DNA from 2 places in the Lysobacter sp. A286 genome. Region 1 is predicted to be linked to the other one. Evidence: predicted binding sites of a transcription regulator. Region 1 holds the regulator's gene; the other holds the start of a gene.
What was found. The regulator FliA, encoded in region 1, starts transcription of late flagellar genes. The targets are predictions, from matches to a motif close to TAAAGTTTNNCNNNCNNNGGCCGATAA.
Positions count from the first base shown of each region.

Region 2: the regulator FliA is predicted to act here: its motif matches at 11,350-11,376, upstream of ACW7G0_RS09270 (HDOD domain-containing protein).

Region 1 is NZ_JBSVRJ010000001.1:2,098,155-2,112,729, forward strand. Features, by position in the region: gene fliR (flagellar biosynthetic protein FliR) at 1-626, shown strand, start outside; gene flhB (flagellar biosynthesis protein FlhB) at 694-1,842, shown strand; gene flhA (flagellar biosynthesis protein FlhA) at 1,935-3,923, shown strand; gene flhF (flagellar biosynthesis protein FlhF) at 3,965-5,662, shown strand; gene ACW7G0_RS09770 (MinD/ParA family protein) at 5,682-6,548, shown strand; gene ACW7G0_RS09775 (RNA polymerase sigma factor FliA) at 6,545-7,297, shown strand; gene cheY (chemotaxis response regulator CheY) at 7,354-7,746, shown strand; gene ACW7G0_RS09785 (protein phosphatase CheZ) at 7,743-8,351, shown strand; gene ACW7G0_RS09790 (chemotaxis protein CheA) at 8,356-10,158, shown strand; gene ACW7G0_RS09795 (flagellar motor protein) at 10,186-10,926, shown strand; gene motD (flagellar motor protein MotD) at 10,928-11,896, shown strand; gene ACW7G0_RS09805 (ParA family protein) at 11,898-12,668, shown strand; gene ACW7G0_RS09810 (chemotaxis protein CheW) at 12,665-13,273, shown strand; gene ACW7G0_RS09815 (STAS domain-containing protein) at 13,347-13,664, shown strand; gene ACW7G0_RS09820 (response regulator) at 13,661-14,026, shown strand; gene ACW7G0_RS09825 (chemotaxis protein CheW) at 14,031-14,575, shown strand, end outside.
Region 2 is NZ_JBSVRJ010000001.1:1,998,768-2,013,342, reverse strand. Features, by position in the region: gene ACW7G0_RS09320 (TonB-dependent receptor domain-containing protein) at 1-1,070, opposite strand, end outside; gene ACW7G0_RS09315 (XOO1806 family protein) at 1,411-2,226, opposite strand; gene hslO (Hsp33 family molecular chaperone HslO) at 2,369-3,292, opposite strand; gene mtgA (monofunctional biosynthetic peptidoglycan transglycosylase) at 3,413-4,183, shown strand; gene ACW7G0_RS09300 (glycosyltransferase family 2 protein) at 4,229-5,272, shown strand; gene ACW7G0_RS09295 (CBS domain-containing protein) at 5,232-5,660, shown strand; gene ACW7G0_RS09290 (AsmA family protein) at 5,694-7,703, opposite strand; gene ACW7G0_RS09285 (peptide chain release factor 3) at 7,790-9,394, opposite strand; gene ACW7G0_RS09280 (hypothetical protein) at 9,635-10,435, shown strand; gene ACW7G0_RS09275 (MHYT domain-containing protein) at 10,514-11,257, shown strand; gene ACW7G0_RS09270 (HDOD domain-containing protein) at 11,424-12,557, shown strand; gene ACW7G0_RS09265 (peptidoglycan DD-metalloendopeptidase family protein) at 12,595-13,506, opposite strand; gene ACW7G0_RS09260 (6-bladed beta-propeller) at 13,503-14,575, opposite strand, start outside.

The DNA of each region.
Region 1 (14,575 bases):
TGTCGGCGACGATGTCCACCGTGCTGCCCGTCCCGCCCATCGCCGCGATCGACGCGACAACGGTCCTTACCGTTGTGCGGGAACTGGCAGTCGGCATCGCCATTGGCCTGATGCTTCGGCTCGCCTTCGAGGCCGGGCAACTGGCTGGCGAGCTGGTCAGCCAGGGCATGGGGCTGTCGTTTGCGACCCTGGCGGACCCTTTGAGCGGCGCATCGTCGACGGTGCTCTCGCAGTGGTTCTTCCTGACTTTCGGGTTGCTGTTTTTCGCCTTCGATGCCCACCTCGCGCTGGTCGAGTTGCTGGTCGACAGCTACCGGACCCTGCCGATCGGCGCGCCGCTGGTTGACCTGCACGGTTTCCTGGCGGCATTGCCCGCATTCTTTGCCACCTGCCTGCGGGCGGGATTGTTGCTGGCGCTGCCGGTAATGATGGCGCTGTTGACCTCCAACCTGGCCTTCGGCGTGCTCTCGCGCGCCGCCGCGGCGTTCAACCCGATTGCGATCGGCCTGCCGGTGGCCCTGGTCGTTGGACTGGTCCTGCTGGGGCTGCTGGCACGGGAACTGCAGGAGCCGATACAGCGACTGTTCGGGGAAGCCTTCCTGGCGGCGCGCGCATTGACCGGCTGACCGCGCCCAGCCTGCCGGTCGCGCTGTATCCGATTGGCCACCCCGTGGCCGCAGCAGGAACCCTGTCATGTCCGGCGATCAAGAGGACCGCACCGAGCAACCGACCGAGAAGCGCCTGCGCGAGTCTCGTGAAAAAGGCGATGTCCCGCGATCCCGTGAACTGGCCAACGTTGCCGTGCTGGGGGTCACCGCAGTGACATTGATGCTGCTGGCGCCGGGCATCGGCACTGCGGCACAGGGCTGGCTGGGCGGCGCGCTGGCCTTCAATCCGGCCATCCTCGGCCACCCTGACCGCTTGATCACCCACGCGGTGACCCTGGCCATTTCACTGATGCTGCCGGTGTTGCCGGTGCTGGCCGCCGCATTGGTGGCCTGCCTGATCGCGCCGGCACTGATGAGCGGCATCCGCTTCTCCAACAAGGCATTGCAACCGGATTTCAAGCGACTCAACCCGGCCTCTGGTCTCAAGCGCATCTATGGCAAGGAAGGCTTCGCCGAGCTTTTGCGTTCGATGTTGCGGGTGCTGCTGGTGGTTGGCACCGGCGCCTTGGTCATCATCGGCGCGGTCGACAACCTGTTGCTGATGCCCCGGATGGGACTGCATGTCGCCATTGACACCGGCCTGCACACCGCGATGACCGCGCTGCTGGCGATGGCGGGTTCGCTGGCGTTGATTGCCGCCATCGATGTGCCGTGGCAACGCTACCAGCACCGCAGCAAGCTGAAGATGACCAAGCAGGAAGTCCGCGACGAGATGAAGCAGACCGAGGGCAACCCTGAGATCAAGGCCCGGGTGCGCCAGGTCGCACGCCAACTGTCGCAACGCCAGACGATGGAGGCGGTGCCCAGCGCCGACGTGGTGGTGATGAACCCAACCCACTACGCAGTCGCGCTGAAGTACGACCCCGACAACATGCGTGCGCCCCGGGTGGTCGCCAAGGGTGTGGACGAGACCGCATTGATGATCCGCGACGTGGCCGGGAAACACCGCATCACCGTGGTCGAGGCACCGCCGCTGGCACGCGCCTTGTATAGGCAGGCCAAGGTCGACCAGGAAATCCCCGTGAAACTCTACGCTGCAGTCGCACAGATACTGTCCTACGTGTACCAGCTCAAGCGCTGGCAGCCGGCGCACGGCCCGGCTCCGTCGCTGCAGCCGTTGGACGTAGGCGCGGACGGCGCCGTCGACCCGGTTGACGGGGGGCCGGCAGCGTGAGTGCAACCATGAGCCGGTTTTCCATAGCCGACCTCGCCCGTTCGCTGCGCGACGGAGCCGCTGCCCCGGTAGTGGTGTTGGCGATGTTGGCGATGGTGGTGGTACCGCTGGCGCCGGTGGTGCTGGATGCGTTGTTCACCATCAACATCGCGCTGTCACTGGTGGTGTTGTTGGCGGTGGTTTACGTCAAGCGGCCGCTGGAATTCTCGGTGTTCCCGTCGGTGTTGTTGATGGTCACCCTGCTGCGGCTGGCGCTGAACGTCGCCTCCACCCGGGTGGTGCTGCTGCACGGTCACGAAGGCCCCGGCGCGGCCGGGCACGTGATCGAGTCGTTCGGCAATTTCGTCATTGGTGGCAGCTACGCCGTCGGCCTGATCGTTTTTTCGATCCTGACCATCGTCAACTTCATCGTGGTAACCAAAGGCTCCGGGCGCATCGCCGAAGTGTCGGCACGCTTTATCCTGGACGCGATGCCCGGCAAGCAGATGGCGATCGACGCCGATCTCAACGCCGGTTTGTTGACGCGCGAAGATGCCAAGGCCCGGCGCCAGGAAGTCTCGGAGGAAGCCGACTTCTATGGCTCGATGGACGGCGCCAGCAAGTTCGTCCGCGGTGATGCGATCGCCGGCCTGCTGATCCTGGTGATCAACCTGGTCGGCGGCATCCTGATCGGCGTGCTCCAGCACGACATGGCGTTCTCCAGCGCGGCCCAGGTTTATGCGCTGCTCACCATCGGTGATGGCCTGGTCGCCCAGTTGCCGGCACTGCTGGTGTCCACGGCGGTCGCAATGCTGGTCACCCGGGCAACCCGCGAGCAGGACATGGGACCGGCGGTATCGGCGCAGGTATTCGGGCACAAGCGCGCGCTGTTCGTCGCCGCCTTGCTGCTGGGCCTGATCGGCGTGGTCCCGGGAATGCCCAACCTGCCTTTCCTGACCCTGTCGGCCATCGTCGGCTATGCCGCCTGGAAACTGCACAAGCGCGAGACCGCCGCCGCCGCGACCGCGGATGCCGACGAGGTGGCCACCGGCAGCAGCCAGAACCAGGCCATGGCCGAGCTGAGCTGGGACGAAGTGCGCCCGGTGGAGCCGCTTGGACTGGAGGTGGGATACAAGCTGATCGCTCTGGTCGACAAGACCCGTGGCGGTGAACTGCTGGCGAGGCTGAAAGGCATCCGGCGCAAGCTGACCCAGGATCTGGGCTTCCTGATCCCGGCGGTGCACGTGCGCGACAACCTGGAGCTGTCGCCCGGCCAATACCGGATCCTGGTGCATGGAGTGCCAATGGCGACCGGCGAGTTGTACCCGGACCGCAACCTGGCACTCGACCCGGGCCAGGTATTTGGCCCGTTGGAAGGCATCCCCGGCAAGGACCCGGCATTCGGGCTGGATGCGGTATGGATCCCGCCGGACCAGCGCGCCCATGCCGAATCGCTGGGCTACACGGTGGTGGACGCCGCCACCGTAGTCGCCACCCACCTGTCGCACGTGGTGCGCGAGCGCGCCTCCGAACTGCTGGGTCACGACGAAGTACAACAGCTGCTGGCCAGCGTGGGCAAGGCGACCCCGAAACTCGTCGAGGACTTGACGCCCAAGTTGCTGCCGCTGTCGGTGGTGGTGCGGGTACTGCAATCACTGTTGCTGGAGAAGGTGCCGCTGCGGCAGATGCGCCAGATCGTGGAGGCACTGCTGGAGCACGGCGCGCACACCCAGGACCCGGCCGCACTGACCGCAGCGGTCCGCAACGCACTGGGGCGCTTCATCGTCCAGGAGCTCAACGGGCTCAAGACCGAACTGCCCGTCTATACCTTGGCGCCGGCTCTGGAACAGGTATTGCAAGAGTCGGTCAACGGCACCGGCGCCGCGTTGGAACCAGGACTTGCCGAGCGGCTGCACCAGAACCTCAACGATCTGGTGACGCAGCAGGAGGGACGCGGCGAACCGGCCGTCCTGCTGGTGCCCGGCGGGATCCGCGCAACCATCGCGCGGCTGGTGCGGCACAGCGTACCGGCCCTGTCGGTACTGGCTTACACCGAAGTACCGGAAGAGAAGCGTTTGCGGTTGGTCGGCTCGATTGGTTGACAAACCAGGGCCTGGAATAACGGGAACAAGGGAACAACGTCATGAGAATCAAGCGTTTCATTGCCACCGACATGCGCAGCGCATTGCGCATGGTGCGCGAGGAACAGGGGGCGGAGTCGGTCATCCTGTCGACGCGGCCGACCGCCGACGGGATCGAGGTCGTCGCGGCGACCGATTACGACGAGGCACTGGTGCATCAGGCTCTGCGTGCCGCGACGCCGGCACTGTCGCCGACACCGGCTGCCACCAGGCCCGACCAGCTGCCGCCGGCAACCCCCGGACACGCGGGCCGGAACCACGACGACGCGAGCGGCAAGGCAGCCGTGACGCCGGCATCGGGCGCCGACTCGAAGACGTCGCCACCGCGCGACAGTTTCGCCAGCCGCGCACGCGCCGTGTTCCGCATTGGTGGTTCCCCGGCGGAAAGCCATGACAAGGAACACGCCGACGCGACCCTGGCGGAGCTCACCGGACACATGCCGCCAACGGCCGCCCTCCACCCGAATGCGTCACGCCCTGCCGGTGCGCGGCCACAGGCCAACGCTGCCCCGACCGCTGCAGCGGTGAACGCAGCAACCGGATCACCGACCCACTTCGAGGCGATGATGAATGCCCTCGCCGACCGGGACCTGCTGCCAGCCGATCCCCTCGGCGAGGGCGCGGCCACCGAGGCCCCGGCCGGCAAGCTTCCCGCCGATCTTCCAGACCCGGCCCCAGTCCAGGAACCGCCCTCACTGGCCACGACGATGTCGTCGCACCTGCCGGCACCGGCCGATGCGACCGGGGCCAGCGTCAAGGCCGCGCCACCGGCGGTACACGCGGTCGCCGAGCCGGACCCCGGCATCATCGCCATGCGCGAGGAACTGGGTTCGATGCGACGGATGATCGAGCGCGAGATGGGCCAGTTCACCAGCGAACGCCTGCGCGGCTCCCCGGCGCGTGCCGCCGCCTACGACATGCTGCTGGGGTATGGCTGCGACGAGTCCCTGGCACAGACCATTGCGGCCAAGATCAACCCGGCGCTGGACCCGGACAAGGTGCGCGCACCGATGCTCGCCGAGCTGGCACGGATGCTGACCATCAGCCGCAGCGAGCCCATCGACGACGGCGGCGTGATCGCACTGATCGGACCCACCGGCGCCGGCAAGACCACGACCGTGGCAAAGCTGGCCGCCCGCTTTGCCGCCCGCCACCGCGCCCGCGATGTCGCCATGGTGACCACTGACAGCGAGCGCGTGGGCGCAATCGAACAACTGCATGCACACGGACGCCGCCTCGGCATCACCGTATGCGAGTCGAACGGGCCGGAAGCCCTGGCCCAGACGCTGGCCCAGTTGCAGGACTATCCATTGGTGCTGGTCGATACCGCCGGTTATGGCGCCCGTGACCGCGCGCTGCTCAGCCAGATCACCTGGCTGCGTGCCACCCGCCAGTTGCGCAGCTTGCTGGTACTGCCCGCCAGCGCACACCCGCATGACATGAGTGAACTGGTCCGCCGCTACCGGATGGCCAGTCCCGAAGGCGTGGTGCTGACCAAGACCGATGAGACCGGACGCCTTGGCGCGGCCTTGTCGGTCGCCATCCGCAACGGTCTGAGCCTGACCTACACCGCCCATGGCCAAAGCGTTCCAGAGGATCTGGAGGCCGCCGATGCGTCCAACCTGGTCCTGCAACTGGAGAAACTGCGCCGTGCGGCCGATAACCCCTTTGTCACCGAGGATCACCATGCCATCGCCTGACCTCCAACCCGTTCCCGCGATGATGGCGCAGCCTGCTGGCGCCACGCCGACAACGTCTGCGCGCGCGGCCCCGGTCCGGGTCATTGCCGTAGCCAGCGGCAAGGGCGGCGTGGGCAAGACCAGCGTATCGGTCAACCTGGCGATGTCGCTGCAGAACTCCGGCCAGCGCACCTTGTTGCTGGATACCGACCTGGGCCTGGCCAATGTCGACGTCATGCTCGGCCTGTCGCCGCGGTTCACCCTGGCCGATGTATTCGCCGAGCGCTGCGAACTGCGCGACACCCTGCTGGAAGGCCCGGGTGGCCTTTGGGTCGTGCCCGCTGCCTCCGGCAAGCGCCACATGGTTGAGCTGCTGCCGCAACAGCATGTTGGTCTGGTGCATGCCTTCAGCCAGCTGGACCTGCCAATCGACGCCATGGTGATCGACAACGCCGCCGGCATTGCCGACAGCGTATTGACCTTCTGCCAGGCCGCACAGGACGTGATCGTCGTGGTGTGCGACGAGCCGGCTTCGGTCACCGATGCCTATGCGCTTATCAAGGTGCTCAATCGCGACCGCGGGGTCAGCCGCATCCAGGTGCTGGCCAACCAGGTGCACAACCCCGGCGAGGGTCGACAGCTGTTCGGCAAGCTGGAGCGAGTCGCATCGAAGTTTCTCGACGTGACCCTGAACTACCTGGGCGCGATCCCCCGCGACGAATGGCTGCGTCGCGCCATCCAGCGCCAGGAAGCGGTAACCCAGGCGTTCCCGTCCAGTCCTTCGGCGATGGCATTCCGTGACATCGCCCGCCGCGCCGGCCAATGGCAATCCCCGCAAGGTCCGCGCGGGCATGTCGAGTTCTACATGGAGCGCCTGATCACACCTGCCAGGAGTGCCATCGCATGAGTCATGCCGCCGCTGCCTATCGCGCCAGCCTGCCCCGCCAGGATGCATCCGAAGTGGTCGAGCGCCACGGCGAACTGGTCCGTCGCATTGCCCACCACCTCGCGGCACGATTGCCGTCGAGCGTCGAGGTCGACGACCTGATCCAAGCCGGGATGCTCGGCTTGCTGGACGCTGCACGAAACTTCCAGGACGACCAGGGCGCGGCATTCGAGACGTATGCGTCGATCCGCATCCGCGGCTCGATGATCGACGAGATCCGGCGTGGCGACTGGGTGCCGCGCTCGGTACATCGCCGCTATCGCGACGTGATCGCCGCGACCCGCCGGATTGAGCAGGCCACCGGCCGCGCCGCCACCGCGCAGGAGGTTGCCGGTGAGTTGGAGATCGGCCTGGATGAGTACTACCGCATGCTGGAGGAATCCTCACGCGGCCAGTTGATCAGCCTTGACGCGCACACCGACGAGCACGACGGCGAACCGCGCGTGTCCGCCCCTGGCGATGCCAACCCTGCACGCGCGTTCGATTATGGCGAGTTCCGGGACTCACTCGGCGGCGCCATTGGCGAGTTGCCCGAGCGCGAACAGCTGGTGCTGTCGTTGTACTACGAGCAAGAGCTGAACATGCGCGAGATCGGCGCCGTGCTGTCGATCAGCGAGTCACGCGTGTGCCAGATCCACGGCCAGTCGATGCTGCGGCTACGCGCGCGACTGGGCGAGTGGCGCGACACCGCCATGGACCCGAGTGACTGAACCATCGTCGCAATCGAATCATCATTTTCAACCGCTTCCCGAGTGCCTCCAGACCCATGGACAAGAACATCCGCATCCTCATCGTCGACGACTTCTCCACGATGCGTCGCATCGTCAAGAACCTGCTCAACGACCTTGGCTTCACCAACACGGCCGAAGCCGACGACGGCACCACCGCCCTGGTGGAGCTGAACAAGGCGAGCTTCGACCTGGTGATCACCGACTGGAACATGCCCGGCATGCCCGGCATCGACCTGCTGAAGGCGATCCGCAAGGATCCCGCATTGGCCAAGGTGCCGGTGCTGATGGTCACCGCCGAAGCCAAGCGCGAGCAGATCATCGAAGCCGCGCAAGCCGGCGTGAACGGCTACGTCATCAAGCCGTTTACCGCCGCGACGTTAGGCGACAAGCTGGGCAAGGTATTCGAGCGCCTCGGGGCGGGCGCGTGAACAGCGACGACCGGCAGGTCATCACCCAACGCCTGCACGCCGCGCTGTGGGCATTGGAAAACGACGACCATGACGGCTGGCGAGAGAACGTCGATGAGTTGATCCAATGGCGTACCCAACCATTCGTGCAGGGGCTGTCGCGACTTGCACGCGAACTGGAGCAGGCGTTCGGCGAGGATGGTCACGAGCAACCCAGCGCGACCTCGCTGCCCGACGCCTGCGCTCGGCTGGAGCATGTGGTCACCCTGACCGAACGCGCCAGCATGCGGTCACTGGACCTGGTCGATGAGTGCAGCGCGCTCCTGCGCCAGCTGCCCACGCCGCTGGACGATACGCAACGCGATGCCATGCTCGGCATCCGCTCGCGACTGTCGGAGCTGACCGCCGCCCAGGGCTACCAGGACCTTACCGGGCAAATCATCCTGCGCGTGGTCTCGCTGGTACGCGCCGTGCACGTCGGGCTGGGTGAGGTGGTCGGCCAGGAGGAGTCCGGCATTGCCCCGCAAGCTTCCAACCGTGGCCACGGCCCCGCGATCGCCGGCCTGGATCCGGAGCCGGTCAGCCAGGACGACGCCAACACACTGCTGTCGTCCCTGGGGCTATAGCGGCATGGACACCGCGTCCGACATCTGCGCCGACTTTCTGGTCGAGGCGCGCGAGATCCTCGATCAGCTTGGCGAGCAGATGGTCGCACTGGAGCACGCGCCCGCCGATCGTGAATGCCTGAACTCGGTGTTCCGCGGTTTCCACACCATCAAGGGTGGCGCCGGGTTCCTGGATTTCCCGGCCATGGTGACGATCTGCCACGCGGTGGAAGATCGACTGAACCTGGCACGTACCGGCGATGCGGTGCTGGATGCCGCTGCCTTCGACGGCTCCCAGCAGGCCCTGGACCTGCTGGTCGACATGCTCGATTGCGTCTCCGCTGGCGAGCCGATGACGCCCGCACCCCAAGCATTGATCGACAGCCTGCGGGTCGATGCGGCCATAATCGGAATTCCGGCAAACCACGACATCAAATCGCCAGCCGCCCCCGGCGGCGACGACTTGGATGAGCTCGACTTCGAGGCATTGCTCGACAGCCTGCACGGCAGCGGCGGCACACCCGGCGTGGTGTCGCCTGCAGCGACGCCGGAGCCGCCTGCGGCCATCCCTGCAGCCGTGCCCGCGCCACCACCAGCTCAACCGGCGGCGCCCAGCCTGCCAAAGCCGCGCAAGCCTGCCGCCCCGGCACACCAGGACGAGCCGACGGTGCGTGTCGACGTGCGCCGCCTCGACACCATGGTCAACCTGGTCGGGGAGCTGGTACTGGCGCGCAACCGCCTGAAGACCTTGCGTCCGCGACTGCATGACGAGGAACTCGATCGCGCGGTCGGCGCGCTGGACGGCGCGACCTCGCGCCTGCAGTCAGCGGTGATGATGGCGCGAATGCAGCCGGTCGGCCGCGTGTTCGCCCGCTTTCCCAAGCTCGCCCGCGATGTCGCGCGACAACTGCAGAAGAATGTCGAGTTGGAAGTCGTTGGCGCGGAGACCGAGCTGGACCGCAATCTGGTCGAGGCGCTGGCCGATCCGCTGGTGCACCTGGTGCGCAATGCGATCGACCATGGCATCGAGTCACCCGAGGCGCGCCGCAACTCAGGCAAGCCCGAGCAAGGCCACGTACGCTTGTCCGCACAGCAGGAAGGCGACCACGTGGTCATCGAGGTCCGCGATGACGGCGCCGGAATCGACCCGGACCGGATCCGCGACATTGCCGTGCGCAAGAGCCTGGTCGATGCCGACGCCGCAACCAGGCTGTCGCCGGACGAGTGCCTGCAACTGCTTTTCCTGCCGGGCTTCTCCACCCGCGCCGAGGTCAGTGACCTGTCCGGGCGCGGGGTAGGCATGGACGTGGTGCAATCACGCATCCACGAGTTGTCCGGCCGGGTCCAGATCCAGTCGGAACCGGGGCACGGCTCGCGCTTCGTAATCCAGGTGCCGCTGACCCTGGCGATTCTTCCGACCTTGCTGGTCGAGGTCGACAACGACGTCTATGCCTTGCCCCTGGTCCGGGTAATGGAGGTGCTTGCGCAGCTGCCCGGGGCGCCCATGTCGATCGATGGCCAGGAGGTGCTCGACCTGCGCGAACAACCGGTGCCGCTGTTGAGCCTGCGCGGCTGGCTGGGTATCGAACCCGAGGCGACCGCGGGCAGCACCGTGGTCGTGTTGCAAGCCGGCGAGCAGCGATTCTGCCTGTCGGTAGACCGCGTGCGCGGTCGCGAGGAAGTAGTGATCAAGGCCTTGCCGCGCACCTTGCGCGGGTTATCGGGCTATGCCGGCGCCAGCCTGATTGGCGACGGCCGGATGGCACTGATCCTGGACGTGGACGCGCTGTATCGAACCGGCGTGCGTGGCACGTCGCGACTCAAGTAATCCCGGCCAGCACCGTTAACGGACAGTATGGACAGACTCAGCGTCATCGGCACCGTACTTGCGTTGTTCGCCCTCGTCGGCGGCAGCCTGCTCAAGGGCGCGGGCCTGTCGGGACTGTGGTCGCCGGCAGCATTCGTGGTGGTGATCGTCGGCACCCTGGCCGCGATCCTGTTGCAGACACCGATGGACACCTTCATGCGCGCGATGAAGATCGTGCGCTGGGTGTTCCTGCCGCCAGCACATGACCGCCCCGCAATGATCAGCCGGATCGTCGAATGGAGCACGGTCGCGCGCCGCCAGGGCCTGCTCGGGCTTGAACCCGAGATCGCCGCGCAAGAGGACCTGTTCGTCCGCAAGGGCCTGCAAATGGTCGTTGACGGACTGGAGCCCGAGACGATCCGGCAGATGCTGGAGATCGAGCTGTACGGACAGTCCAGCCGTGACCTGGCGGCGGCAAAGGTGTTCGAGGGCATGGGCGTCTACGCACCCACCCTGGGAATCATCGGTGCGGTAATGGGCCTGATCGCGGTGATGAAGAACCTGGCCGATCCCAGCAAGCTGGGGGCCGGCATCGCGGCCGCGTTCACTGCCACCATCTATGGCATCGGCACCGCCAACCTGGCGTTGCTGCCGGCCGCCAGCAAGCTCAAGGGCCTGATCAACCAGCAGACCGAAGAACGCGAGATGATCATCGAAGGCCTGATCGCCATCGCTCAGGGCGAGAATCCGCGCAACATCGAGATCCGGCTGAACGGCTTCGTACACTGAGATGGCACGCCGACACCAGCATGAGGAACATCAGAACCACGAGGCATGGGCAATCCCGTACGCCGACTTGTTGACGCTGCTGTTGGCATTTTTCGTGGTGATGTACGCGATCTCCTCGCTTAATGAAGGCAAGTACCGGGTACTGGCGGACTCCTTGTCCTCCGCCTTCGGCGGCGCACCGCGAACCATCAGCCCGATCCAGCTTGGCGAGACCCAGTTGCGCGGCTCCTCCTTCGACCGTCCGTCGATCCAGACCGCTGCCTCCAAGGCCGGCCCGGCCGCCGCGACCCCGATCAACTCGCCGCGGATGCTGCAAGTGCTGGACATGCCAACCTTCGGCCAGCAGTCGCGCAGCCGGCAGGCCGCGGCCGCCGCAGCGGCAACGATCGAGGTCGAAAACCGGCGTCAGACTGACCTGCACTTGCTCGGCCAGCGTATCCAGGACGCCCTGTCGGAACTGGTGCGCGAAAAGTTGGTCACCGTGCGGCGCGGGCCGATGTTCCTGGAGGTGGAGATCCAGAGTGACATCCTGTTCGCCAGTGGCATCGCCACACCCAGTCCGCTGGCGGTGGAAACCATCCGCAAGCTGGCCCACGTCTTGCGCGATGAACCCAACGCGGTGCGGGTGGAGGGATACACCGACGACGTGCCGATCGCCACCGCGCGCTTCCCTTCCAACTGGGAATTGTCGGCCGCGCGCGCCGGCAGCGTGGTGCACGAGATGATCGATGCCGGGGTGGAGGCGACACGACTGGCCATGGTTGGCTACGGCCAATACCAGCCAATAGCCGACAACACCACGGGCGAGGGCCGTAACGCCAACCGTCGCGTGCTGCTGGTCATCCTGGCCTCGCCGCAGGGGCCGGATGCCATCACAGCCCCCTTGCCGCCGGCAGTAGCCGCCGGCGCAACACCTGATTCCACGATGGCGACGGTCGCGCGCCCCAACCCGAACTCCGGAGCCGGCTGACATGCAGACCTGGGCCATTGCCAATCAAAAAGGCGGGGTGGGCAAGACCACCACGTCGCTGTGCCTGGCACGTGGACTTGCCGAAAAGGGCAACCGGGTACTGCTGATCGACCTGGACCCGCATGCGTCACTGACACGTGCTTTCGGGGTGCCATCGGACCCGACGCCGCCGGGAACCCACGACATTTTCTCCAGCCGGAGCGTGGAGCTGTCCACCCTTGCCCGTAGTACCCCGATCGACGGCTTGCAGCTGGTGGCGGCACAGCCTGCACTGGCGACCCTGGAACGCCGTGGAGCCACCCAGCCCGGCCTGGGCCTGTCATTGGCGCGCGCGCTGCATGCCACGCGTGGTGGCTATGACCATGTCCTGCTCGACTGCCCACCGACGCTTGGGCTGCTGATGGTCAACGCACTGGCCGCCGCCGACCGGTTGGTGGTGCCCACGCAGACCGACCCGCTGGCGCTTCACGGACTGACCGACATGCTGCGCACCGCGGACATGGTCCAGCGGTCGCGTCGACGCCCGTTGCCACGGCACATCCTGCCCACTTTGTATGACCGGCGTACCCGCGCCGGGGTACGCATCCTGGAACAACTGCATGACAGCTACGAGGCGCTGGTCTGGCCGAAGGCGGTGCCAATGGATACCCGTCTGCGCGATGCCATGGCGTTGACGGCGGCCACGCCACCCAGCGGCCGCGGTGCGCAAGCGTACCGCTCGGCACTGAACTGGTTGCTGGATGCAATACCGCAGCAACAGGAGGCCGCATGAGCTCACAGATGGTGGACAGCTACCTGGACGAGCTGCTGGCACCGCTCCAGGCGGCCACCAGGCTCGTGCCTGCACCAGTGCCCGTCCTCCAACTTGCCCCCGCGCCAGAAGTGGAGTCGGCACGACTTCCGGCCCGCCCGGCGCCAGCACCGGCTCATCAACCGGACACGGTAGCGCCGCCATTGCGGGCGACCACGGCCGGGCATCGCTGGCTGCGCGCGACCCTGGGCAGCGACCACTACGCGTTTGAACTGCTGCGGGTGCAGGAAGTGGTGCGCATGGCCACCATCACGGCCATGCGCGGCACCTCCCGCGCGATGTTGGGCGTCATGAACCTGCGTGGACGCATCGTGCCGGTCTTCGATCTCGCCCGCTGGCTGGGTACCGGCGAAGTCACCACCGACGAGAACGTCCGCATCATCGTGGTCGAGCGCGACGACGAGCTGATCGGCGTGCTGGTCTCGGCGGTGGAGGACGTGGTGACGCTGGCGCGCGAGCATATCGAGCCGCCGCTACCGGGCAACGACCCTGGCGGGGTACTCGGTGTCGCCCGGGTCGGCCGCGCCCCAACGGTTCTGCTGGATGCCAACGCATTGTTTGAATGAATCTTCAAGTTCCCGCGCACTGCGCCGTTAACGCCATTGACTGCAGCCATTTACTGCAACGGCCGCCCATTCCATGAATGAAATATCGTTACAACCCGACTTGGGTATCGAGCACGTCGAAGCGTTACGGGCGACGCTCGCGCCGCTCCTCAACCGTGCCGGCATGCTGGCATTGACTGGCGACCGGGTAGAGCGGGTGCATACCGCCGGCCTGCAGCTGTTGCATGCCTTCATCCGCGACCGCGCGAACGCCGGTCACGGCACCACCATCACCCTGGCCTCGCCTGCCCTGATGGACGCGGCGAACGTGCTCGCGCTTACCGGCGTGCTGGGGCTCGGCGCACCGGTTGGAACGGCTGGCGACCTTGAAAACAATGGAGATCCCGCATGAGCGCCAAGCTGCTGATCGTCGATGATTCCACTTCCATGCGGCAGATGGTCGCCTTTGCCCTGTCGTCGGGCGGCTACACCGTGCACGAGGCGGAAGACGGACAGGCTGCACTGGATATCGCCAGGACCACCCACTTCGACGCCGTGGTGACCGACGTCAACATGCCGCGCATGGATGGGATCGAATTGATCCGCCAGCTGCGCCAGTTGCCCGGCTACAAGTTCACCCCGCTGTTGATGCTGACCACCGAGTCGGGTGGCGACAAGAAGCAGGAAGGCCGCGCCGCCGGCGCCACCGGCTGGCTGGTCAAACCGTTCGATCCCGAGCAGTTGCTCGCCACGGTTCGCAAGGTTCTCGCCTGACACCATGGACATCACCCAATTCCACGCCGCGTTCTTTGAGGAAAGCCGTGAAGGGCTGCAAGCCATGGAAGCGGGTTTGTTGCGCCTGGAAACCCAGATGGAACCGGATCTGGAGCCCGGCGTCGCCGACGGTGACACCATCAACGTCATCTTCCGCGCCGCGCACTCGATCAAAGGGGGTGCGGCCACGTTCGGCTTCGGTGACGTCACCGACCTGACCCACCTGCTGGAAACGTTGCTGGATGACACCCGCTCTGGCCACCGCTATCTCGACCACGTCGCCATCGATGCATTGCTGGACGCGGTGGATGTACTGCGAGGATTGCTCGCGGTGGCCGAACACGGCGGACAGGTCGACCAGCAGGCCATGAGTCGCGCGCGCTCCGGACTGGACCGACTGCTGGCAAGCGAGGCGGGCGCTGCGCCGGCCATTGCCGCGGTGGGAAAGGCCGGCGACATGGGCGACCCCGAACACTGGCGCATCGGATTCCGCCCGGAAACCTCGTTGTTCATGACCGGCAACGACCCGCTGCGGATCCTGCGCGAGCT
Region 2 (14,575 bases), 99 kb from region 1:
GGTCCGCCACTGAGCGGGAAGCCGGCCAGTTGCTGCTCCGAGCGACGCTCGTTGTACAGCGCGTCGGCTACAAAGGTGACGTTGTCGGTGACGTCGAAGCGACCCTTCAGGTACAGCGAGGTACGGGTCTGCGGGGTCAACAGGTAGTTGTCAGCCGCGTAGTTGTATGCGTGCTCGGAAACGTTCCACGGCACGATCTGGTCGATGCCGTAGCGCTGCTGGCCGGCGGGGCCGGTGCCGGTCGCGCCGGGCGGGACGATCCCGTATTCGCTCCAGCCATCGTCGCCATCGTCCAGCGGGCCGGCGTTCCAGATCTTGCCGTTGTCGGAGAAACCGCTGTACAGCGCGGAGCCGCGGCCAAACACCGGGTCGGCCGATTGAGCGCGGTCGCTGCCCATGACCGCGCCTTCCTCGACGCGCGACAGGCTGACCACGATGTTGCTGCGGTCGTTGCTGGCGCCCAAGGTGGCTTCGATGGTGTTGCGCTCACCGTCGCCCTCGCTGAACTGGCCGATGTGGGTGCGGAACTCGGCACCTTCGTAGTTGTTACGGGTGATGATGTTGATCACGCCCGCGATCGCGTCGGAACCATAGATCGCCGAGGCGCCGTCCTTCAGGACTTCGACGCGCTCGATGATGGCGGCCGGGATGGTGTTCAGGTCGACTGAACCGCCGAGGCCGGAGACCCAGCGGCGACCATCGACCAGCACCAGGGTGCGCGAGGAACCGAGGTTGCGCAGCGCGATGTTCGAGGAGCCGTCGCCGCCATTGTTGAACGTGCGGTTGAGGGAGGCGCCGGCGGCAGAAATGCGGTTGAGCACTTCGGCGACCGAGGTCACGCCCTGCTTGGCGATGTCTTCGCGGCTGAGCACGAGGACCGGCTGCGAGGTTTCGGCATCGACCGAGCGGATGCGCGAGCCGGTGACTTCAATGCGGTCCAGGGTGGTGGCTTGTTGGCCTTCCTGGTCTGCGTCCTGCGCGAGTGCCACGCCGGAGCCGGCGAGGGTGGTAGCGCCTACGACGAGCGCGAAGGAAATCGCGTCGCGGAGTTTGGTGGTCTTGAGCGTCATGTGTGTCTCTCTCTCCAAGTCAGTCTTGGTAATTCCCATGGGAACCCGGCCGGTGATGTCAAGCGAGACGCCAAATCCGGCAAGGCCAACCGATAGTAGCTGCACACGACCAAAAATTAAAGTGTCGTTAAATTTCACCCTCATTCAGTAGCCAATAGAATAAAAACCTATCAAAAACAATGGCTTACGCAATGAAAGCGGTTTGTTACGCCACCGTGACGCCTGTTCAGGTAGATCCCGAGGCAAAAAAAAATCCGATTAAATCGGATTTTTCATGCTTGGGGCGGATTTTTATCTGATCCGCAGCGCTCTCGCTCACGGCAATCGGGCTTGTTTCTGGCTAAAGGTCTTGCTCGTACCGCACGTAGGGCACGGTGCCCTCGTCTTCGTTTGCGTTGAGTGCAAACGGGTTGGAGCCGCGGGTGATCTTCTCCGCGCCTACCGTCAACCGGCCGCTCCACGGGGTACGCCAGGTCAAGCCGACCCCGAGGCCTTCCCAGCCACCGGCTTGATCGGGGGTATCGACTACCCGACCAATGATGTTGGCGCCAAAGTTGCCGTAGCCGGCGCCCACGGTCACGCTCCGGCTGTCCCAACGATCGGCCAACGCCGGTACGTCGCCGGCAGGAATCAGCCGCGCCCGCGCCCAGGTGCCGCCGATGGACACGGTGGCTTCGCTGCCGATGTTCTGCTGGCCATAAACCGTCAATGTGTTCTGGTCGAGCTGCCTGCGCGGACCGGTGGGGTTGAGCCATGCGGGCAGCGTGTCGCGACCTTTGCCCAGCGACAGCCCGAACCGGGTATCGCCTTTGCGCAGGCTGGCACCGGCAACCGCCTGACCGGCTTGCTTGCCGTCTTCCATCGCGGCGAGCAGGCAATGGTTGGCAAGGTTGCCGATGGTGCCGGCCAAGCCGGAGCTGCGATCGCAGACCAGGCCCAGAGTGTTGCCGGCCTTCAAGCCGAACGCCGCATCCAACGTGGTACTGCCCACGCGCCAGCGCGCATCCGCGGACGAGCTGCCGGTGGGTTCCAGCAACAGCAGCGCTTCGAGCTTCCCGCTGGTGTGGTTCCAGACCGGCAGGACTGTCGCGTCACGCGGTGAGTCGACCTTTGCCGATTGCGCGTGCACGCCCGTCGCCACGCCTAGGGCGAGCAGCAGGGCGAGCGGCAATCGGAGAAGTCGTTTGTCCATGGGCTCACTTTACGACCGGTTGAAGCCGGGGGAGTTCCCCGTCCCCGGAGTCTCGATACTAGGATGTTTATGTTTCTTTAACAATCAACAGGATGTGAAGACGGTCTCATTGCAGACGCGCCGGCGCATGCATTTGGGCCGTTGCGATGGCCAGCAACTCTCGGATCCGCGTTTCACTGAAGCTATAACGCTGGCCACAGAATTCACAACGGATCTCCGCGTTGCCATCCGATGCCGCCGCGGCCGCGAGCGCTTCCTGCTCTCCCAGCGACACCAGCATCGCCTCGACCCGCTCGGTGGAGCACGAGCAGGCGAAAGACAATGGCTTGTCCCCCAGTAGTTGTACGCCATCTTCATGAAACAACCGGGTCAGCAGGTCATGGGCGGGGAGATCGAGCAGTTCTTCCTCGGAGAGGGTGTCGAACAACGCGGTGGTGCGGGTCCAGCCGTCCTGGTCGCCGTCGTCACCGGGCAGTTTTTGCAGCATCAAGCCGGCAGCGCGTTCGCCATCGCTGGCGAGCAACAGCCGGGTCGGCAACTGCTCGGACTGGCGGAAGTAATCTTCGAAAGCGCCTGCCAGCGAATCGGACTGCAGCGCTACCAGGCCTTGATAGCGCATCGGCTCGCGTCCGGTGCTGGATGGATTCTCGATGGTGATTGCCAGCACGGCGCCATCGCCCAGTTCACGCAGGTCGCGCGATACCGTGTTGCGCGCCGGGTCATGAGCGGGATCGGCCAGCTGGACGACGCCGCGCAGGGTTCCGGCGGAGGTGCATTCGACAAACAAGGTCCGCAACGCACCGTTGCTGCGCAGTTGCACCGACAGGCGCCCCTCCACCTTGGCGTGGCCGGTGAACAGTGCCGCTGCGGCAGTCGCCTCGCCAAGCATCTCGACCGCCGCCGGGGCTTGTGCGTTGGCGTCGCTCATCCGGTCGCGGATGTGTTGCCAGGTGGTCTGCAGGTGCACGCGCACACCGCGGACGCCGGCCTGGTTGATCAGGAACCGGGTCAGCCGGTCGCTGTCGGTAATGTGCTTGGGGCTGGTGCGGGTCTGGGTCATGGCGGTTTGTGTGACGGGGCGAGGATGCAAGGATAATGCGCGGCAACCCGGTTCATTTGAGCGCGGGAGGTTGAACCTCGGAGGTGGGGCTTGTCAGGCAAGACGCAAGGTGGGAGCGGGAACCGCCGCAACCGCGTCCCACGCGGCCGACGCTGGGTTCGGTGGCTGTTGGCGTTGCCACTGCTGTGGCTGCTGGTCACGACAGTACAAGTGGCGGTGTTGCGCTTCGTCGATCCACCGTTCACCGCATTCATGGCTGCGCGCCAGTTGAACGCCTGGAGCGAGGGCGACCGCGACTTCCGGGTGGCCTACGACTGGCGTGATCGCAGCCAGGTGTCATCGCACCTGGCCGTGGCGGTGATCGCGTCCGAAGACCAGCGATTCGCCGACCATCACGGCTTCGACCTGAAGGCGATCCGGAAAGCCCGCGCGCGCCATGAGCGTGGCGGCAAATTGCGCGGCGCCAGCACCATCAGCCAGCAGACGGCCAAGAACCTGTTCCTGTGGAGCGGTCGCAGCTGGGTGCGCAAGGGCATGGAAGCCTGGTACACCGCGTTGATGGAATTGATGTGGCCCAAGTCGCGCATCGTCGAGGTCTACGTCAACATCGCCGAGTTCGGGGATGGCGTATACGGCGCGCAGGCGGCGGCGCGGCGCTACTTCGGAAAGGATGCCGCGCAGCTGAGCCCGGCCGAAGCGGCGCGTCTGGCGGCGGTGTTGCCAAGCCCGAAACGCTACAGCGCCGCCAGCCCGGGGCCGTATGTGCAGCGACGCAGCCGACAGATCCAGCAGCAGATGCGGCAGATTGGCGGTGCCGCCTACCTGGAGCGTCTGGATCGACGCGAGCCCGACCAGAAGTAGCGGGCCCGGCGGCGTTGACCGCGCCCGGTCGGATACCATGCCGGAATGAGTACCCAGCACTTGCCCGATGATTGCCTGACCGTTGTCGTTGCGGCCTTCAATGAGGCGGAAAGCCTGTCGCTGCTGCAGCCGCGCATCGCCGCGGCACTGCAGGTGGTGGCCGACGAGTACGGCATCGAAGGCACGGTGCTGTACATCGACGATGGCAGCGTGGACGCGAGCTGGAGCGTGCTGCAGCAACTGGCGGCGGCGGATCCCCGCATCTCTTTATTGCGCCTGTCGCGCAACTTCGGCAAGGAACTGGCTTTGACGGCGGGCCTTGACCGGGTCGAGCGCGGGGCGGCGATGATCCTGGATGCCGATGGCCAGGATCCCCCGGAGCTGATTCCGCGCTTCGTCGGCCTGTGGCGCGAAGGTCATGATGATGTCTTTGGCACCCGGCTGGTTCGCGAGGGCGAGGGCTGGCTCAAGCGCGCGACGGCGCACGTGTTTTACCGGTTGATCGGGCGGCTGTCGAAGACCCCGATCCCGGCCGACACCGGTGACTTCCGCCTGTTGTCGCCCCGCGCGCTCGACGCGCTGCGACAGATTCGCGAGCGCCATCGCTTCATGAAGGGCTTGTTCGGCTGGGTCGGCTTCAATCGCGTTTCGCTGCCGTACCACCGCGAGGCGCGGCTGGCCGGTACGAGCAAGTTCAACCTGTGGCGGTTGTGGAACCTCGCCCTGGAAGGCATCACCAGTTTTTCCACCGCGCCGCTGCGGCTGGCGACCTACCTGGGCCTGCTGACGGCGCTGGTGGCGTTCGGCTATGGCGCGTGGGTGATCGGCAAGGCGCTGCTGTGGAGCGATCCGGTGCAGGGTTGGCCGACGATGATGGCGGTGATCCTGTTCCTGGGTGGGGTGCAGTTGATCGCGCTGGGACTGATCGGTGAGTACCTGGGTCGGCTGTACGAGGAATCGAAGCAGCGCCCGCTGTACCTGGTGGACGCCTGGCAGCCGGCGTCCGGGGTATGCTCGGAGCAGGTTCATCCCGTAGGAGGACAAGGCCATGCGCAACGTACGGCACCTGCTCGAAGCGAAAGCCTCTGAGGTTTATGCGATCGGCCCGGATGCGCCGATGATCGACGCGATCCGGCTGATGGCCGAGAAGCACATCGGTGCGTTGTTGGTGATCCACGATGGCCGGCTGGCCGGAATCGTGTCGGAGCGCGACTACGCGCGCAAGATCGTGTTGCAGGGGCGCTCGTCGGCCACCACACCGGTGCGCGAGGTGATGACCGTCGATGTACTCACGGTGGGTCTTGATGACACCGCCGAACACTGCATGGCGCTGGTCACCAACCAGCGCATACGCCACTTGCCGGTGGTGGTCGAGGGCGAGGTACTGGGGCTGGTATCGATCGGCGACCTGGTGAAGGCAGTGATCGAGGACCAGCAGGTCGAGCTGGACCAGCTGCAGCGATACATCGCCAGCTGAAGCACGACGGCGGTGCGACCAGACGCGTTACCGCTACTTCGCGTACTTACCGCCGCAGCCCGAATCCTCGCCCGGACCCAGTTCCAGCGTCGCCAGCAACGCGGCCGGCGGGGCGATGCTGCCCAGGGCCAGGGCGATTGCGGCGCGTAGGCCGATCGCGCCCATGTCCGGGCGGAAGTCCGGGTTCCTGAATGTCCCATCGAGCAGCAACGGCGCGCGGAAGGCGAACAGGCTGCGGTCCTTCGGACGCGGCTTGATGACCAGGTCCAGATGCTCGGTGGCGAGGTTGATCGTGCCTTCGCCGACCAGGATCGTGTCGGTGGTATCGACCGCGAGCGCGCGCGCCGTCATCACGCCGCCGTCGACCTTGAAGTCGCCAAACGCGCAGCGGATCGGGATCAGCTGGTCTCCGGTCAACTTGAACTTGATGATCTCCGCGATATCGATGCCGGCCATCTCCATCAGCAGGTTGCTGATCTTGCCTTGTCCGATACCGAGCGCGACATCGCCGTCGCTGCTGCCCAGCATCGCGGCGATCGAATTGCCGCTGCCGTCCAGGGTGGCATGGCCGCTGAGCTTGCCGATGGCGTTCTGGACCAGTTCCACCGTGGGCAGCAGCTTGCTGAGGGTCAGGCCGCTGGCGGCCACGTCGGCATTCGTGTGAATGGTTGCCTCGCGCGCGTTCATGCGCACCGTCGAACGGATATCGCCATCGGCGACGCCGAAGTTCAACGGGTCCAGCAGCAGCAACCCGGCGTCGAGTTTCAGGTGCGCGTCCATGTCGTCCAGCGGCAGCGACGGCGAGTTGATGCGCGTGGCTTTCAGGCGCACGTCGGCGTCCATCGCGCGAAGTTTTTGGAGTTGGTAGGGCGTGTCGGGCAGCACGCGCGCGCTGGTTTTTTGCTGCGCCGCCTGGGCGGCGAGTTCGGGGTTGGTGGTCTCGCCCTTGCCGACCTCCGGCGCGCCGCCGATGAAGCCGGCGAGGTCGTCGAAATCCAGTCGCTTCGAGTGCAGGTTCGCGCGCAGGAAAGGCCGCTTGCCACCGGTGGTGAAGGCGGCGTCGCCGCCCAGGTCGCTGTCGCCGACCGTGCCGGCGAATTTGTCGTAGTGCCAGGTCGTGCTCTCGCCCTTGATGTTGCGGTTCAAGCGACCGTCGAGGGTGTAAGGCGGGGTTGGTGGCAGCGCGACGCCGATCAGCGGATACAGGTCTTCCAGGTTTTTCCCGGCAAGCGTCAGTTGCAGGTCGAAATCGCGCAGGCGCAGCGGGTCGCGCAGGGTGCCGCGGGCATGGGCCTTGGTGGCGCCGGCCTGTGCGTGGACGTCGATGTGGTAAGGCGCTTCGGTGTCGCGCAACTCCAGCGGCGATTCGGCGCTGCCCTGCAGGGTGAACTTGTTGTCGTTCCACTGCCCGCCGCCGTCGACCTTGATCGGTGGGGCGTTGCGCGGGTCGCGCGCCTGCGTGCTGGTTACATCGACCTTGATGTCGGTCTTGGCGGCGGCATCCAGGAACGTAAGCTTGCCGTCGTCGATCCATATGCGTCGGAACTGCAGGTCGGTATCGCCGCCGGTGCTGCCGAACTGCCAGTTGCCGCCGCCTTTCGGGTTCGCTTCCAGGTTCAATCTGGGGGTGGCCAGGCGCAGCTCGGGAATGCGGACCTCGCCGCGGAACAGCCGGCGCAGGTCGATGCTGATATCGACCCGGTCGGCGGTCGCCATGGTTGGCTGCCGTGACCAGTCGGCGTTGCCGAAGCTCAGCTGGTCAGCGTGGATCGTCGGCACCCAGCCCAGGTCGACATCCAGGTCGCCGCCGATCTTGAACTCGCGCCCGGTGCGCGCTTCGACCTGACGCTCGACCGGCCCCTTGAACCAGTTCCAGTCCCACAACAGAACCAGCACGATCAATGCCAGTACCAGTATGCCCAGTGCAGTCAGCCAAGGATGGCGGCGCGGCTGTTGCCACCAGCGCCCGGCGTTGCCGGCGCCGGAGGTCTGGCCGCCGGGTTGCTGTGGCGCGTCCGCGGCTGCGGCTGCGGGGGCTGGCATCGGTCGGAACCCTCAGGAGGACATGCTGTCCACCTTCGATACTGGCCGGTAAAGCGGGAGTGAATACGTTGTGGCGCGTTCAGTGGCTAGCTCACACTCACCGCATGCGCCTGCTCGCGGGTGGCAAGGAATTCGACATCCGGTGCGCGCTCCTGTGCCAACTGCAGGTTGACCCGGGTCGGGGCGAGATAGACCAACTGGTCGGCCGCATCCAGGGCAAGGTGGCTGGCATTCTTGTCGCGGAACTGCTCCAGCTTCTTCTCGTTGTCGCAACGGATCCAGCGGGTGGTGGAGACGGCAACCGACTCGAAGATCGCGTCCACGCCGTATTCGGCCTTCAGCCGGTAGGCGACCACCTCGAACTGCAATACGCCGACCGCGCCCAGGATCAGGTCGTTGCTCATCAGCGGCCGGAAAAACTGGGTTGCGCCTTCCTCGCTCAGTTGGGCGAGGCCCTTTTGCAGTTGCTTTAGCTTGAGCGGATCGCGCAGGCGCGCACGCCGGAACAGTTCCGGTGCAAAGTTGGGAATGCCGGTGAAGGTGATCGGCTCGCCTTCGCTGAAACTGTCGCCGATCGACACGGTGCCGTGGTTGTGGATGCCCAGCACATCGCCGGAGTACGCGGTCTCGGCGATCTCGCGGTCGCTGGCCATGAAGGTCAACGCGTTGGCGAGCTTGAGTTCCTTGCCAGTACGCACGTGGAAGGCCTTCATGCCGGCGGTGAACTTGCCCGAGCAGATCCGCATGAAAGCGACACGGTCACGGTGCTGCGGGTCCATGTTGGCCTGGATCTTGAACACGAAGCCAGTCAGCTTGTCTTCGGTCGGATCCACGTCGCGGGTAGTGGTCGCGCGCGGCTGCGGGCTGGGAGCATGCTTGACGAAGAAGTCCAGCAGCAGCTGCACGCCGAAGTTGTTGACCGCCGAGCCAAAGAACACCGGGGTCTGTTCGCCGGCGAGGTATTTGTCCAACTCGAACGGATGGCTGGCGCCTTGGACCAGCTCCAGCTCCCCGCGTGCCTCGGCCAGCGCCGCAGCGCCGATCCGCGCTTCCAGCCCGGGGTCATCGATGGAGGAAAAGATGGTCGAATCCTGGCGGGTGAAGTTGCGCCCCTGCTCGTACAGGTGGACCTCACCGGTCACCAGATGGACCACGCCCTTGAGCCGCTTGCCCATCCCGATTGGCCAGGTGACCGGCGCGCACTGGATGCCCAGCACGCTCTCGACCTCGTCGAGCAGGTCGATCGGGTCCTTGCCATCGCGGTCCAGCTTGTTGATGAAGGTCATGATCGGCGTGTCGCGCAGCCGGCAGACCTCCATCAGCTTGATGGTGCGTTCTTCCACGCCCTTGGCCACGTCGATCACCATCAGTGCCGAGTCGACCGCGGTCAGCACCCGATAGGTGTCCTCGCCGAAGTCCGCATGGCCCGGGGTGTCGAGCAGGTTGACGATGTGTCCGTTGTAGGGGAACTGCATCACCGAGGAGGTCACCGAGATGCCGCGTTCCTGCTCCAGCTTCATCCAGTCGGAGGTGGCATGGCGGGCGGCCTTGCGGCCCTTGACCGAGCCGGCCATCTGGATCGCGCCGCCGAACAGCAACAGCTTCTCGGTCAGCGTGGTCTTGCCGGCATCGGGGTGGGAAATGATGGCGAAGGTGCGGCGGCGCAGCGCCTGCTGGGAGACATCGGACATGGGGACGGCGTGCACGGGCACGCCAGCAGAGCGGGGAAGGACGCAATTATAGGGGGTGGTGGCAAGTCGTCGTCATGCGACGGCGATACCGTGCAGCCAGCGAGTGTTTTCGGCGAGTGCAGGGCAGTGCTTGCGCAATACATGGGCATCGGCTTTACTGAAACGGGAATCGTGGTGGTGTAAAGGAAGTTTCCGAATACGACCACTTATCGGACCGTATCTGCACTCAGGGGAGGGGGCATGATCCAGTTGGAAGTTCAGGTCGTATCCGATCATCGGGAAGGGTTACTGGTTGAGCTTGGCCGGGTAGTACACAGCAACGGCTTTACCGTTCAGCGTCAACGACTGACCAGGGGCAGTGCGGGAGAGGCCTGCCTGACCTTGCTGATACGTGGCCCGGCCGAGCGACAGATGGTGCTGGAGGAGGCCCTCGCCACGCATGCGCGGGTGCGCAGCTTCGAAGCGGCGCTGTACGACGGTTCTCCGGCCAGCGTTGCCTCGTCGATGCTGGGGTCGGCAGCGTCACCTCTGGCTGCATCGGCCGTGTCTGCACCGCCTGCCTCTGCGCCCGCACCGACATCCATGGAGGCGACAGAGACAGATTCGCAGAAGGTGGAGGCGGCGCTGCCGCAAATCGCAAAGGACTACCCTAGAATTTTCCCCTGGCTGCTCAGTCTTGAGCGGTCGCTGGCGCCGGACGCGCGTCACGCCTCGTTGCACCTGGCGGGCCGTCGCACTGGTGCATGGGTATACAAGCGTGATTTTTCCCTTGGTGCGAAATTGCAGCTTCACGACGCAGTCAAGCGCATCGGATTGCCGGCGTTGCGTGCATTGGCCCCGGTCGAGTTGCAGGGCGAACAACTGCGGTTGTCCGATCATCCGCTGGCGAAGCCCGGGGTGGAGTCGGGCGGCTGCCGCTTCTTCTGCGGCTACCTGGAAGGATTGCTGAGCGAATCCGTGCAGGGGGAAAGGGTTTACGTGCGCGAGACTTTTTGCCGCAGCACGGGTGCGGACGCCTGCACGTTCGAAATATCTCACTGACGGTTTCCGCCGTTGCGATCCAGCCGGCGCTTCCGGCGAGTACTCCGTCGTTCCGACACTGACCAAAGGGGGTTGGGCATGCATGCCGCACATCAGGATTACAGTTTTTTTCTAGTCGCACTCTCGTACGTAGTTGCCGTGCTGGGCTCATTCACGGCCTTGCAGTTGGCCATAGCCATTCCCGTGGCGCGCGCAGGACAGCGCTGGAGGGCCGTGCTGGCTGCGGGCACGGCCGTGGGTGTCGGTGCGATCTGGACCATGCATTTTCTCGGCATGCTGGCATGCGACGTCGGCATGGAGGTCGCCTACGACATTCCAATGACGGTCCTGTCGGCGCTTATTGCGCTGGTTGCCTGTTCGCTCGGCTTTGGTTTGGCGGGCAGCGGAGCCTTCAGTTGGCCCAAGCTGGTCAGTGGCGGCGTCTGCATGGGGCTGGGAGTGGCGGGGATGCACTACCTGGGCATGATGGCGATGCTGATGCCGGCCACGATGGAGTACAACACCGGGCTGGTCGCGCTCTCGGTAGCCATTGCCATCGTCGCGTCGATCGCGGCGCTGTGGCTGGCCTTCAACTTGCGCGGCCGCTGGCAGATGGTGGGCAGTGCGCTGGTGATGGGTCTGGCCGTCTGCGGCATGCATTACACCGGCATGGCAGCGGTGGAGTTCATTCCCAACGGCGGCCAGTTGCCCGCCAACTTCGAGCAGGGCCTGCGTGGTGACTACCTCGGCATGAGCATCTTTGTCGTGGCGGTACTGCTGCTGATGATCACCCTGATGGTCAACGTCTTCCGCCAGCAGCGTCGGGCGGCATTGAGCATCTGATGCCGCGAGCCGCGGCGCGCACGGGCACGCCAGCAGAGCGGGGAAGGGCGCAACTATAGGGCTGGCGAATGTGACCGGGTTCCGGACTTGCCTAAAGTCTGGAAGACACTGGCCGCTACACCGGTTGGGCGGGCGTTTCGTTCGCCACGTCTATGGAGAATTATCAGTGTTCATAGTTATTGCCGGTGAGGATGCAGGACAGGCCGATGAGCTGAAGTTGGCGCTCTCCGATTTCGGACTGGATTGGCAGGTCGAGTACGCCGCCGACGCTGCCGCCGTCATTACCCTGGACCGACCCGTCGACGTACTGGTCACTGACCTGGGCCTGCATGGTTCCGAGGTGCTGACCGAGCTGCGTGCCAAGTACCCCGATGCGGTGCGGATCCTGCTGCTGGAGCGCGGGCAGGGCGGCGAGGCCGTACACGCCCTTGATGGCGCACACCGGGTGCTGCACAAGCCACTGGACGGCGGCGAGCTGATCGACGCGGTCGAGGGTTTCATCGATCTGCGGCTGTTGCTGGACAACGAAGAGCTCAAGCGGAGTGTCGGCCAGGTCGAGTCGTTGCCGCCGGCGCCGCGGATGTATATCGAGCTGGTGCAGCTGATGCGCGATCCGGATGTCAGCATGGCGGAGATCGCCTATGTGCTTTCGCAGGACCCGGCGCTTGCGGCGAAGGTGCTTCGGCTGTGCAATTCGGCATTCTTCTCGGCCGGCAGGGAGATTACGGATATCCGTTCCGCGGTGACCCGCCTGGGACTGGGCATGTTGGGGCAACTGGTTCTGGTCAGTGAGGCCCTTGGCGGATCCGGCGAGTCCGACCAGGAAACCAGCGGGGTTGACCGGGAGGCCATGCAGTGGCGCGCGCTGGCAACGTCGCAGTTGGCCAGGAAGCTTCTGGCCGGGCCCAGCGCCGAGTTGGCGGCAACCGCCGGACTGCTTGCCGAGGTTGGCCTGTTGTTGCCCGGGATTGGTGGCGAGGTGGCCCCGGACCTGGAGTCTGAGCCGGATGTCGATATGGACATCCGTATTGCGAGCCCCGGCTACGCCGAGGCGGGTGCGTACCTGCTCGGCCTGTGGGGGTTGCCGATGCCCATCGTGGAGGCCGTGGCGCATCAATCCAGGCCGCGCCGCATGCGCTCGACCGGCTTCTGGGTCACCGGAGCGGTCCATGTGGCTTCCGCGCTGGTACGCAATACCCAGGTGGACGAAGGCTACCTGCACTCGGTTGGCGTGATTGACAAGCTTCCGCAATGGCGGCTGATGGCGGAGCAGATCGGGCAGAACGCCGAAGCCGCCTGAAGCCGCTGGTGTCGACCGATCGTCGCGTTGGAGACCCTCAACGTGGCGGTGGGATATCCACGCCTTGCATGCGAAACGGCAGCGAGACCAGCCGCATGCCCCGGTTCACCTGCACGGCGAAGTGCAGGTGTGGGCCGGTGGTGAAGCCGGTGTTTCCCGACAGGCCGATTTGCTGGCCGGCGGTGACGCGTTGGCCGGCGTGGACCAGCACGCCATCGACCTGCAGGTGGGCGTACAGGCTCATCGCGCCGTCGTCGTGCAGCAGCCGGATGAAATTGGCGCGGTCGGCGTAGGCATTCCGGTCCAGGCTGGTGCGTTCGAATCCCTCTTCCAGTTGCATCACCACGCCGCCACGTGCCGCCAGTACCGGTGTCCCGACCGGTACCGCGAAGTCGACCGCATAGCGATTTTCCGGGTCGTCGTGGCTGAAGGTTCCGCCATACCCCTGGTCGATTTCCGCGGTGTCGCGCGCCACCGGCAGCAGGTAGGTGGTATCGCCAGGCGCCGCGCTCGGGTTGCCCGGCAGGCTGTCCATGCGCAGGTCGAAATCCACCCGCTGGCCAGGATCTGTTGCTCGCAGTACCGACACTACGGTGCTGCCGCCGGTGGGAACCGTCGCTCGCGCCGGTAGTGCGGGATCGCTGGTGGTGTTGCGGTGGTGCCGGTAATGCAGCATCACCTCGATCGGACCGCTCAGCTGGTTGTCGGCCCAGACGTAGTACTCGCTGCCACGTGCCTCGATCCGCAGCCGGGCGATCGCCGTGGGCTCGACGAAGGCCGGAATCCTGCCGCTCTGCATTTGGGGAGGAGTGTCCCGGAGCTGGCGGTCGCCGTAATGGTTGACACCGTTGGCATCGGTCCAGCGGTACAGGGTGCCGGCGAGGGCGAGCGGCACGATGCTCATCAACGCGATCGCCAAGCCCGGTACCAGTCGCCGGGAGCGCTTCATCGGGTGCCCGTGCAATCCGCGGAAAGGCCGAGGGTGCTGGCGATGTCCGCAAGGTCGAATGCGGCTATCGCCCGGTCGTCGTGCACGGCGGCCAGCACGCCATCAGGAAATGCCGGCGTGCTGGCGGGGTGCAAGGCAATGCCGTCGGTACCGGAGGTCACCTGGCCCTGGAAGCTGCCCACCGGACGCAGGCTGTTGCGTTCGAACACGTGGAAGCTCGTCAATGGATCGTGTTGGTCGACCGCAACCCAGTAACCGGCGCCATTGCGGCACGGCCACAAGGCAATGCCCTCGGCGTCGGCCGCAAACGTGCCCGACGGCAGGCTGACGCCGGTGTAGCGGCCGTCGAGGGTGTACTCGCGCAAGGTGGACATGCGGCGACTTTGGTTGCCGGAGTGATGCTCGTCGGCAATCAGCAGGCGGTCGTGGGCGGCGTCGCCGGCAATCGACTCGACCACCTGCAGTGCCCCGGTCCCCTGGGTTTCACCGAACGACCCGAGGTAATTGATCTGCAATTCACCGACTGCATCGGTCTGCGCGCGGAAGCGGCGTACGCGCTGGTCGAGCTCGGGCAGCGGCGGCACGATGTCGTAATGCTCGCCGTACATGAAACTGTCGGTGACGTAGATATCCAGTTCGCCCGGTGCAGTGTCGTTGATCCAAAGGCCGTAGGGACTGCGCAGCACGTCCTCGCCGAAGTCTGCGACGGGCTGCAGCCCGGGCAGGTCGAACACCTGCAGCCGGTGGTTGTCGCGTTCCACGACAAACAGGCGGTCGCCATGCACGGCGACGCCGTTGGGCCGGTTGAATTGTCCAGGGTTCTTGCCCTTGCCGCCGATGGTGCGTAATAAGGCGCCGCTGTCGACATCGAACACCATCAGCTCGTGGGTCGACTTGGCGCTGGCGATCAACCAGGTCTTGCCGTCGTGTGCGCGCCAGGTCGCCAGCGAGTCCAGCTCGGCTTTCGCATACGGCGCGGAGACGTAGCGCTCTGCGACGGTGTGAAGCCCGGTTGCCGGGAGGGAGGCCGTGGCGCATGCGCTGAGCAGGAGCGCGATGCAGGCGATGG